Regions from separate parts of the Streptomyces sp. DH10 genome, predicted to be linked through region 2. Evidence: riboswitches for the same ligand, from Rfam matches in the RefSeq annotation. Region 2 holds a riboswitch; the other holds the start of a gene.
What was found. Region 2 has a riboswitch for thiamine pyrophosphate ahead of QC385_RS39380 (thiamine ABC transporter substrate-binding protein). Riboswitches for the same ligand answer to the same signal wherever they lie in the genome.

Region 1 (4,657 bases), on a different contig from region 2:
GTCAGGACTTCCACGCGGTCCCCCTCGGTCAGGGGGGTGGACGGCCACTGCGCGCGCGGGACGACGGTTTCGTTGAGGGCGGCGGCCACGCCGGACGGCGCGGCGGTGAGCGACCTCACGACGGTGTCGAGAGCCGTGCCGGGCCGGACGTCCCGGGGCTCCCCGTTGACGGAGATGTTCATGCGGGCTGCTCCGTGAGTGCGGTGGCGGCGCTGAATCGCTTCGGCGTGAAGGGGCGGGCCTCCTCGGGGAGCTCACCCGTCGCCAGGACGTGCGCCATGGCGTCGCCGGTGACCGGCGTGAGCAGGACGCCGTTGCGGTAGTGCCCGGTGGCCAGCAGCAGTCCCTCCAGCCCGGTCGGGCCGAGCAGCGGCGCGTTGTCGGGGGAACCGGGGCGCAGTCCGGCCCGGGTCTCGGTGAGCGGCAGCTCGGTGATGCCCGGCACCAGCTCGTGGGCGTCGCGCAGCAGCTCGTACACGCCGCCCGCGGTCACGGTGGTGTCCCAGCCGAGTTCCTCGCTGGTCGCCCCGACGACCAGCTCGCCGCTCTCGCGCGGCACCAGGTAGACGTGGCTGCCGCGGACGACCGCGCGCACGGTCCGGTTCAGGAACGGCCCGTGCCGCCGCGGCATGGTCAGCCGTACGACCTGCCCCTTCACCGGCCGCACGGGCGGGAGCACGTCCTCCGGGACGCCCGCCAGCCGCCCGCTGAGGCTGCCCCCGGCCAGCACGACCTGCCCGGCGTCCAGCGCGGTGCCGTCGTCCGTGACGACGCCCGTGGCCCGGTCCCGGACGACGGTGAGCCGCTCGGCCCACACCCGGTGGAAGACCACACCGGCCCGCTCGCACGCGGCGACCAGCGCCCCGGCCAGCCGCCGCGGGTCGATCTGGTGGTCGCCGTCGACGCGCAGCCCGCCGCGCACGCCCGGTGCGAGCATCGGCTCCAGGCGCCGGCACTCCCGTCCCGACAGCCACTGGGACTCCAGGCCCGACTGCTGCTGCAAGGTGTGCAGTTCGCGCAGATGGGCCCGGTCGTCGGCGTCCAGGGCCACGGCGAGCGTGCCGCACCGCCGGTAGCCGAGGTCGTGGCCGGTCTGCTCGGCGAGCTCGGCCGCGAAATCCGGATAGCGCCGGGCGGAGGCGAGATTCAGACCGAGCAGGGTCTGCTCGCCGTAGTGCAGTTCCGTGACGGCGGCCAGCATCCCGGCCGCCACCTGTGCGGCTCCGCCGCCCGGCTCCGGGTCCACCACGGCGGTGGCGAGCCCGCGCTGCGCGGCCCGCCACGCGGTGACCAGGCCGATGATCCCGCCCCCGATGACGAGGACGTCTGACGTTCGCGTACGCGACATGGGCGTCCAGCCCCTCCCTTCGCCGGCATGACCCGGATCAGGTTCGTACGGTCGGAGGCCGCCAGCCTCCCTCTCAGCCCGGTGCGTCCGGGCTCCCGCGAGTGCCTTACGTTGGCCACCCACCCTAGCCCGATGCCGTACGGCGCAGTAAGGGAGCACCACCGCCATGACCCGATCCCTCGACGGTCTCGTCCTCGCCCCGGTCGCCGACCAGGCACCGGGCCAGGTGGGGACCCGCACCCGGTTCACCTACCACGAGAAGGACGGCGAGGTCTGGGCCGAGTACACCGGCGGCGATGTCGTACGCGGACATCTCGTGGGAACCCGGGAGGGCGACAGGCTGGACTTCCGCTACGTACAGCTCAAGGTGGACGGGACCACCTCCTCCGGGCACTGTGTGTCGACGGTCGTGGAACTGCCCGACGGGCGGGTGCGGCTGGAGGAGAGCTGGGAGTGGGAGTCCCAGGCGGGCAGCGGGACGAGCGTTGTGGAGCAGGTCACTGCGCATGAGCACTGACTGACGAAATGTCAGTTGTCTATGGTGATCAGGTGAGCGAGCAGACGCAGGAACCAGGTTCGTCCGCGCCGCGGCGCGTGGTCGTGGCGGGTGCGGGCATGGCCGGTGTGCAGACCGCGGTCGCCCTGCGCGAGCAGGGCTTCGCCGGCACCGTGAGCCTGATCGGCGCCGAGCCCCACCAGCCGTACGACCGGCCCCCCTTGTCCAAGGCCGTCCTGCTCGGCAAGGCCGAGGGCTCCGCCTTCGACGTCGACTTCGAGGCCCTGGGCATCGAGCTGCGGCTCGGCTGCGAGGTGCGGGGCCTGCGGCCCGGCGACCACGAGCTGGACACCGAGGACGGGCCCGTGCCGTACGACGTCCTGGTCGTCGCGACCGGTGCCGAACCGATCCGGCTGCCCGGAGCGGAGGGTGTGCCGGGCGTGCATCTGCTGCGCACCCTGGACGACGCCGAGCGGCTGCGGCCGGTGCTGGCCCGCCGGCAGGACATCGTCGTCGTGGGCGCGGGCTGGATCGGCGCGGAGTTCGCCACGGCCGCGCGCGAGGCGGGCTGCGCGGTGACTGTCGTGGAGGCGGCCGAGCGGCCGCTCACCGGGGCGCTGCCCGCCGAGGTCGCCGCGCCGATGGCCGGCTGGTACGCCGACGCGGGCGCCGTCCTGCGGACGCACGCGCGCGTGGAGCGTGTGGAGCCCGGCACGGTGGTTCTCGACGACGGCTCGCGGCTGCCCGCGGGCGCGGTCGTCGTCGGCATCGGCGCCCGTCCGGCCACGGCCTGGCTGTCCGGCTCCGGGGTCGAGCTGGGCACGCACGGCGAGATCGTGGCCGACCAGCACCTGCGTTCGTCGGCGCCCGACGTGTACGCGGTCGGCGACTGCGCCTCCTTCCCCTCCGGCCGGTACGGCGAGCGCCTGCTGGTGCACCACTGGGACAACGCCCTCCAGGGGCCGCGCACGGTCGCAGTGAACATCGTCGGCCGGGCGTCGGGGGAGACCCCGGCGGTGTACGACCCGGTGCCGTACTTCTGGTCCGAGCAGTTCGGTCGGTTCGTGCAGTACGCCGGTCATCACGCGGCCGCCGACACGACCCTGTGGCGGGGCGACCCGGCCGGACCGGCCTGGACGGTCTGCTGGCTGCGCGGCGACCGGCTGGTCGCGCTGCTGGCGGTGGGACGCCCCCGGGACCTGGCGCAGGGCCGCCGCCTGATCGAGTCGGGCACGCCGATGAATCCGGCGTTGCTGGCGGACCCGGCCAGGCCGTTGAAGGCGGCGACGGCGTAGCCCGAGAGGTGCCCGTGTCCGCCCAGGTGGGCGGGCCCGACTTCCGACTGTCAGTGGGGGATGGCAGGCTGGTTTCCGTGACCGAGATTGACGCAAAGATCGATGCTCTCGTCCCTGCCTGGCTCACCCTCCCCGACATCGCCGAACAGTTCGGCGTCGAGGTGACGCGGGTGCGGCAGCTGGTCAAGGAGGGCCAGCTCATCGCCGTACGCCGTGGTGAGAACCGCGCACTGCACGTCCCCGCGGCCTTCATCGACGGGGACAAGGTCGTCAAGGGCCTGTCCGGGACCCTGACGCTCCTGCGGGACGACGGCTTCACGGACGAAGAGATGCTGGAGTGGCTCTTCACCCCCGACCCGAGCCTGCCCGGTACGCCGGCACAGGCGCTCAGCGAGAATCGCGGCACGGAGGTGAAGCGCCGAGCCCAGGCGCTCGCGGTCTGACCCGACCTCGACCCAAACAACCGTCCGGTGCCGTACAAGTGGGACCGGACTGAACAACCGCCCGGTGTGTGGGCCGGGGCCCGTCGGGTCCCGGTCACGGGGCGGCTCGCGCCCCGGCTGGGGTGCGAGCCGCCTGCGGCGGGCCGCGCGGACCCCAGGCGGGGCCCGCACCGGAGTCGCCGGAGTCACCGGAGCGGGACGCTCCGGCGCGCTGGCCGCATGCACGTGCCGTGCGCAGGGGTGGCGCACTGCCCGTCCGCCAGGGACGCGAGCGCCCTGGCCTCCCGTCCGTAACGCCACCGGTCCGGGTCCCGCCCGATGCACCTCCCACCCGTACGCCACCATGGGCGCGCGCCCGCACCTCTATGTCGCCGGGTGTAACCGTGTACGTACGCTCACGGGTGCGCCCGTACCCGATCCGTGCGCTGCCACAGGGTGCGCCCGTACCCGATCCGTGCGCTGCCACAGGCGCACCCCGCACCCGTACGCCACCGACAACCAGGGGGACCCGCATGGCCGCCACCACCGCCACCACCGCCCGTGCCCAGCTCGCCGACGCCCGGGTCTACCTCTGCACCGACGCGCGCAAGCGGCAGGGCGATCTCGTGGAGTTCCTGGACGCCGTGCTGGCGGGCGGGGTCGACATCGTGCAGTTGCGGGACAAGGGCATGGAGGCGGCCGAGGAGCTGGAGCACCTGGCCGTCTTCGCCGACGCCTGCGCCCGGCACGGCAAGCTGCTCGCGGTCAACGACCGCGCGGACGTCGCCCACGCCGCCGGCTCCGACGTACTGCACCTCGGCCAGGGCGACCTCCCCGTCCCCGCGGCCCGCGCGATCCTCGGCGACGACGTCCTGATCGGCCGCTCCACGCACGCCGAGTCCGAGGCGGCCGCGGCCGCCGGCCAGGACGGCGTGGACTACTTCTGCACCGGCCCCTGCTGGCCCACCCCCACCAAGCCCGGCCGCCACGCCCCCGGCCTGGACCTCGTCCGGTACACCGCCTCCCTCGGCACCGACCGGCCCTGGTTCGCCATCGGCGGCATCGACCTCGGCAATCTCGACCAGGTGATGGAAGC
Region 2 (4,657 bases):
GTTCCGCTCGCGCTCGGCGGTGCCGCGATGGTCGTCGCCGGGTACGTCCGGGGCGCCGAGGGCGCCTGGGTCGCCATGGCGCTCACGGCACTGGCCGTACTGGTGTGGCGCATGACGGAGCCGCCCGAGAACTACCTCAGGGACGTCACGGCGGGCGTCTTCGCCGTGTTCTACGTGCCGTTCCTGGCGACCTTCGTCGCGATGATGCTGACGGCGGACGACGGGCCGCAGCGGGTGCTCACGTTCCTGCTGCTCACGGTCGTCAGCGACACCGGTGCCTACGCGGTCGGCTGGCGCTTCGGCCGCCACAAGCTCGCCCCGCGCATCAGTCCTGGCAAGACCCGCGAGGGGCTGCTCGGCGCGATCGCCTTCGCCATGGTGGCGGGGGCGCTGTGCCTGGAGTTCCTCATCGACGGCGGTGCCTGGTGGCAGGGGCTGCTGCTCGGCCTCGCGGTCGCGGTCAGCGCCACGCTCGGCGACCTCGGCGAGTCCATGATCAAGCGGGACCTCGGCATCAAGGACATGGGCACGCTGCTGCCGGGGCACGGCGGCATCATGGACCGGCTGGACTCGCTGTTGCCCACGGCTCCGGTGGTGTGGCTGCTGTTCGTGCTCTTCGTCGGGTCCGGCTGAGGCGACACGGCTCTTACAGTTCGTATGGCGAGCTCCCGTCCGATGACCGGCGGGGGCTCGCTGTCGTTGTGCGGAGGTGCCTGCGACGTCACCAAGTGGGACGATTCAGGTGTACGCCGCAAAGGGGGACATGATGTCCAGCATTCGACAGACCATTGATGTCGACCGGCGTCCCGAGGACGTCTACGACTACCTCACGGACACCCAGCGGCTGCCGGAGTGGCAGCTGAGCGCCGTGTCCGCGGAACGCCTCGACGAAGGACCCGTCGGCGTCGGTTCCCGGATGCGGGTCACCCGGCACATCGGCCGCCGGGTCATGCCGATGACCATGGAGGTCACGGAATACGACCCGCCGCACAGCTGGGGCATGCGGGGTGTCGACGGACCCGTCCGGGCACGGGTGCACGGCGAGGTCGAGCCGTTCGACGAGGGGCGGCGCTCCCACGTGACGATCGAGGTCGACTTCGAGGGCCACGGCGTCGGCAAGGTCCTCGTCCCGCTCGTCGTACGCCCCCAGGTCCGCAAGGAACTGCCGCGCAACGAGCAGATCCTCAAGGATCGGCTGGAGCACACGGGAGAGCAGGGCCTCTGAAGGGGGCCGGCCGCGAAGCCGGCCGAGGAGTCACCTACTCACCGGCGCGGGCCACGAGCAGCGGCTGGAAAAAGCCTGTCTCCTGCGGCATCCGCCACTCGAGGTCGACGAACCCGGCCTCGGCTGCGAGGCCGGCCAGCCGGTCCCGGCCGAGTGCCCAGTAAGTAGTACGGCGGACCCGGACGCGCCATTCGCCGCCTGCCGGAAGAAGTTGGAAGTGCTCCAGGTCGTAGTGCTCGCCGTCGTCGTGCCAGTGCCAGAGCTGGAAGGTGACGGTCCGTTCTTCGCCCTCGGCGCGGTCGCCGTTCCTGTGGACTTGAGGAGGCGTCGAAGCCGGGCGTTCGCGCAGCAGGTCGTCGTAGGGGCGTGTGCTGACCAGCAGCAGGCCCTCGGGACGCAGCACGCGGCGCATCTCTGCCAGGGCGGCGTACACATCCTGCTCGGTCAGCAGGTGAGGCAGCGAGTTGTCGGCGCAGACGACCGTGTCGAACCGGCCATCAGGAAACGGGAGGCGTCGCATGTCGGCAGCGGCCGTGCGCAGGCTCAGGGCTCGGCGGGCGCCCTCACGGGCAGCGCGGGCGGCGGCGCGGGGGCTGAGGTCGGTTCCGGTGACCCGGTGCCCGCGCAGCGCCAGACCGATGGCCTGCGTGCCGATGCCGCAGGAACAGTCGAGGACCGCCGCGCGATCTTGACCGATCAGGGCGTCCAGGGCGTCCCCCTGCCGACGGATGCTCGCGTCCCAGTCCGCATAGATCAGGTGGTAGTCGTCAGCCAGCTCGTCGTAGAAGCGCGCCACCGATGTCTCGGACATGGCCCGAGATTACTGCGCCTGCTTTCCCGGAGGTGCCGGTAGTCCGTGGTGGGCGCGGGGGTCCTCACTGACGGCAGCACGATCGTTTCCTGCGAACATCTGCGAGAGCGACGCTGCGAAATGACGGTCGCAGGTCACATGAATCGATCTGCGACACTGGTACAGCCATGCCTAAGCCCGGAGAACTCACTTTCGTCGCCCCCCGCGGAGCCAAGAAGCCGCCGCGGCATCTCGCCGACCTCACTCCTGCCGAGCGCAAGGAGGCCGTAGCCGCTGTCGGGGAGAAGCCGTTTCGTGCCAAGCAGCTCTCGCAGCACTACTTCGCGCGGTACGCGCACGATCCGGAGCAGTGGACCGACATCCCGGCCGGCTCGCGCGGCCGGCTCCAGGAGGCGCTGCTCCCCGAGCTGATGACCGTCGTGCGGCATCTGTCGACCGACCAGGGCACCACGCGCAAGACGCTGTGGCGGCTGTTCGACGGGACGCTCGTCGAGTCCGTGCTGATGCGCTACCCGGACCGGGTGACCATGTGCATCAGCTCGCAGGCCGGGTGCGGGATGAACTGCCCGTTCTGCGCGACCGGGCAGGCGGGGCTCGACCGGAATCTGTCCACCGCCGAGATCGTGCACCAGATCGTGGACGGTATGCGGGCGCTCAGGGACGGTGATGTGCCCGGCGGGCCGGCGCGGCTCAGCAACATCGTGTTCATGGGCATGGGCGAGCCCCTCGCCAACTACAACCGGGTCCTCGGCTCCATCCGGCGGCTCACCGACCCCGAGCCCGACGGGCTGGGGCTGTCGCAGCGCGGGATCACCGTCTCGACGGTCGGTCTCGTCCCGGCCATCCACCGGTTCGCCGACGAGGGCCTCAAGTGCCGCCTCGCGATCTCGCTGCACGCCCCCGACGACGAGCTGCGCGACACCCTCGTGCCCGTGAACACGCGGTGGCAGGTCCGGGAGGTGCTGGACGCCGGCTTCGAGTACAGCGCCAAGTCCGGGCGCCGGCTGTCCATCGAGTACGCGCTGATCCGGGACATCAACGATCAGGCCTGGCGCGGTGACCGGCTCGGGCGGATGCTCAAGGGCAGGCCCGTGCACGTGAACCTGATCCCGCTCAACCCGACGCCCGGGTCGAAGTGGACGGCTTCCCGGCCGGAGGACGAGAAGGCCTTCGTGGAGGCGATCGCGGCCCATGGTGTGCCGGTGACGATCCGGGACACCCGTGGTCAGGAGATCGACGGGGCGTGTGGTCAGCTCGCGGCGACCGAACGGTAGTCTGACCGGCGTAAGCACAACCGTATTTTCCGACACCTTCATATTCCGACAGGGGAGCGCCACAGCGCTGAGAGTGCGGCACACGGCCGCAGACCCTCCGAACCTGGCCCAGGTCATTCTGGGTAGGGAGATCGGTCATCACTCGAGCTGTTGCGCCCTGCCCGGGAATCCCAGGGATCCCGGGCAGGGCCGCGTCTTCTCCTGGTCCTCCAGGAGGAATCCAGTGAGCAACAACATCAAGAGGCTGACGGCGGTGGCCGTCGGGCTCGGCATGGCCGGCACGCTCGCCGCCTGCGGGTCGTCCGACGGCGGCCAGGGGTCCGGCGACTCCAAGACCGTGACGCTCGTCAGCCACAACTCGTGGGCCGCCTCGAAGGGCGTCATCGCGGCCTTCGAGAAGCAGTCCGGCTACAAGGTGAACGTCCTCGAGGACGGCGACGCCGGGCAGGCCGTGAACAAGGCCATCCTGACCAAGGACAACCCGCAGGGCGACGTCTTCTTCGGGGTCGACAACACGCTGCTGTCCCGCGCCCTCGACAACGGCCTGTTCCAGCCGTACGAGGCGAAGGGCTCGGACCGGATCGCGCCGGAGTACCGGGCCGACCAGGACAAGCACCGGGTCACGCCCGTCGACACCGGCGACATCTGCGTCAACTACGACAAGAAGTACTTCGCCGACCACAAGCTCGACCCGCCGCGCAGCTTCGACGACCTGGTCAAGCCCCAGTACAAGAACCTCCTCGTCACCGAGAACGCCTCCACCTCCTCGCCCGGCCTCGGCTTCCTGCTGGGCACCGCCGCGAAGTACGGCGACGGGGGCTGGGAGGGGTACTGGAAGAAGCTCAAGGCCAACGGCGTAAAGGTCGTCGACGGCTGGGAGCAGGCCTACAACGAGGAGTTCTCCGGCTCGGCCAGCGGCAAGAAGGCCAAGGGGGACCGGCCGCTCGTCGTGTCGTACGCCTCCTCGCCGCCCGTCGAGGTCGTCTACACCGACCCGAAGCCCACCACGGCACCGACCGGGGTCGCGCAGGGCACCTGCTTCCGGCAGGTCGAGTACGCCGGGCTGCTGAGCAACGCCAAGAACACCAAGGGTGGCAAGGCGTTCCTCGACTTCTTGATCAGCGAGCGGTTCCAGGAGGACATGCCGCTCAACATGTACGTGTACCCGGTGCGCGAGGGCGCCCAGGTGCCGCCGGAGTTCGTGAAGTACGGGCCGCAGGTGAAGGACCCGGAGACCATGGACCCGGCGAAGATCGCCGACCGCCGTGACCAGTGGGTCAAGTCGTGGACTTCGCTCGTACTGAAGTAACGGGGCCGACCGGAGCAGCCGTCCGCAGGGACCGGCGC

Region 1: another riboswitch for thiamine pyrophosphate. It lies ahead of thiO (glycine oxidase ThiO); the one in region 2 lies ahead of QC385_RS39380 (thiamine ABC transporter substrate-binding protein).

The regions. Positions count from the first base shown of each region.
Region 1 covers NZ_JARVKU010000007.1:150,001-154,657, forward strand. The annotation lists gene thiS (sulfur carrier protein ThiS) at 1-182, opposite strand, end outside; gene thiO (glycine oxidase ThiO) at 179-1,348, opposite strand; TPP riboswitch at 1,346-1,457, opposite strand; gene QC385_RS17140 (hypothetical protein) at 1,515-1,865, shown strand; gene QC385_RS17145 (NAD(P)/FAD-dependent oxidoreductase) at 1,898-3,139, shown strand; gene QC385_RS17150 (Rv2175c family DNA-binding protein) at 3,217-3,582, shown strand; gene thiE (thiamine phosphate synthase) at 4,095-4,657, shown strand, end outside.
Region 2 covers NZ_JARVKU010000030.1:82,478-87,134, forward strand. The annotation lists gene QC385_RS39360 (phosphatidate cytidylyltransferase) at 1-633, shown strand, start outside; gene QC385_RS39365 (SRPBCC family protein) at 767-1,225, shown strand; gene QC385_RS39370 (class I SAM-dependent methyltransferase) at 1,260-2,036, opposite strand; gene rlmN (23S rRNA (adenine(2503)-C(2))-methyltransferase RlmN) at 2,204-3,310, shown strand; TPP riboswitch at 3,351-3,457, shown strand; gene QC385_RS39380 (thiamine ABC transporter substrate-binding protein) at 3,582-4,619, shown strand; gene QC385_RS39385 (ABC transporter permease) at 4,595-4,657, shown strand, end outside.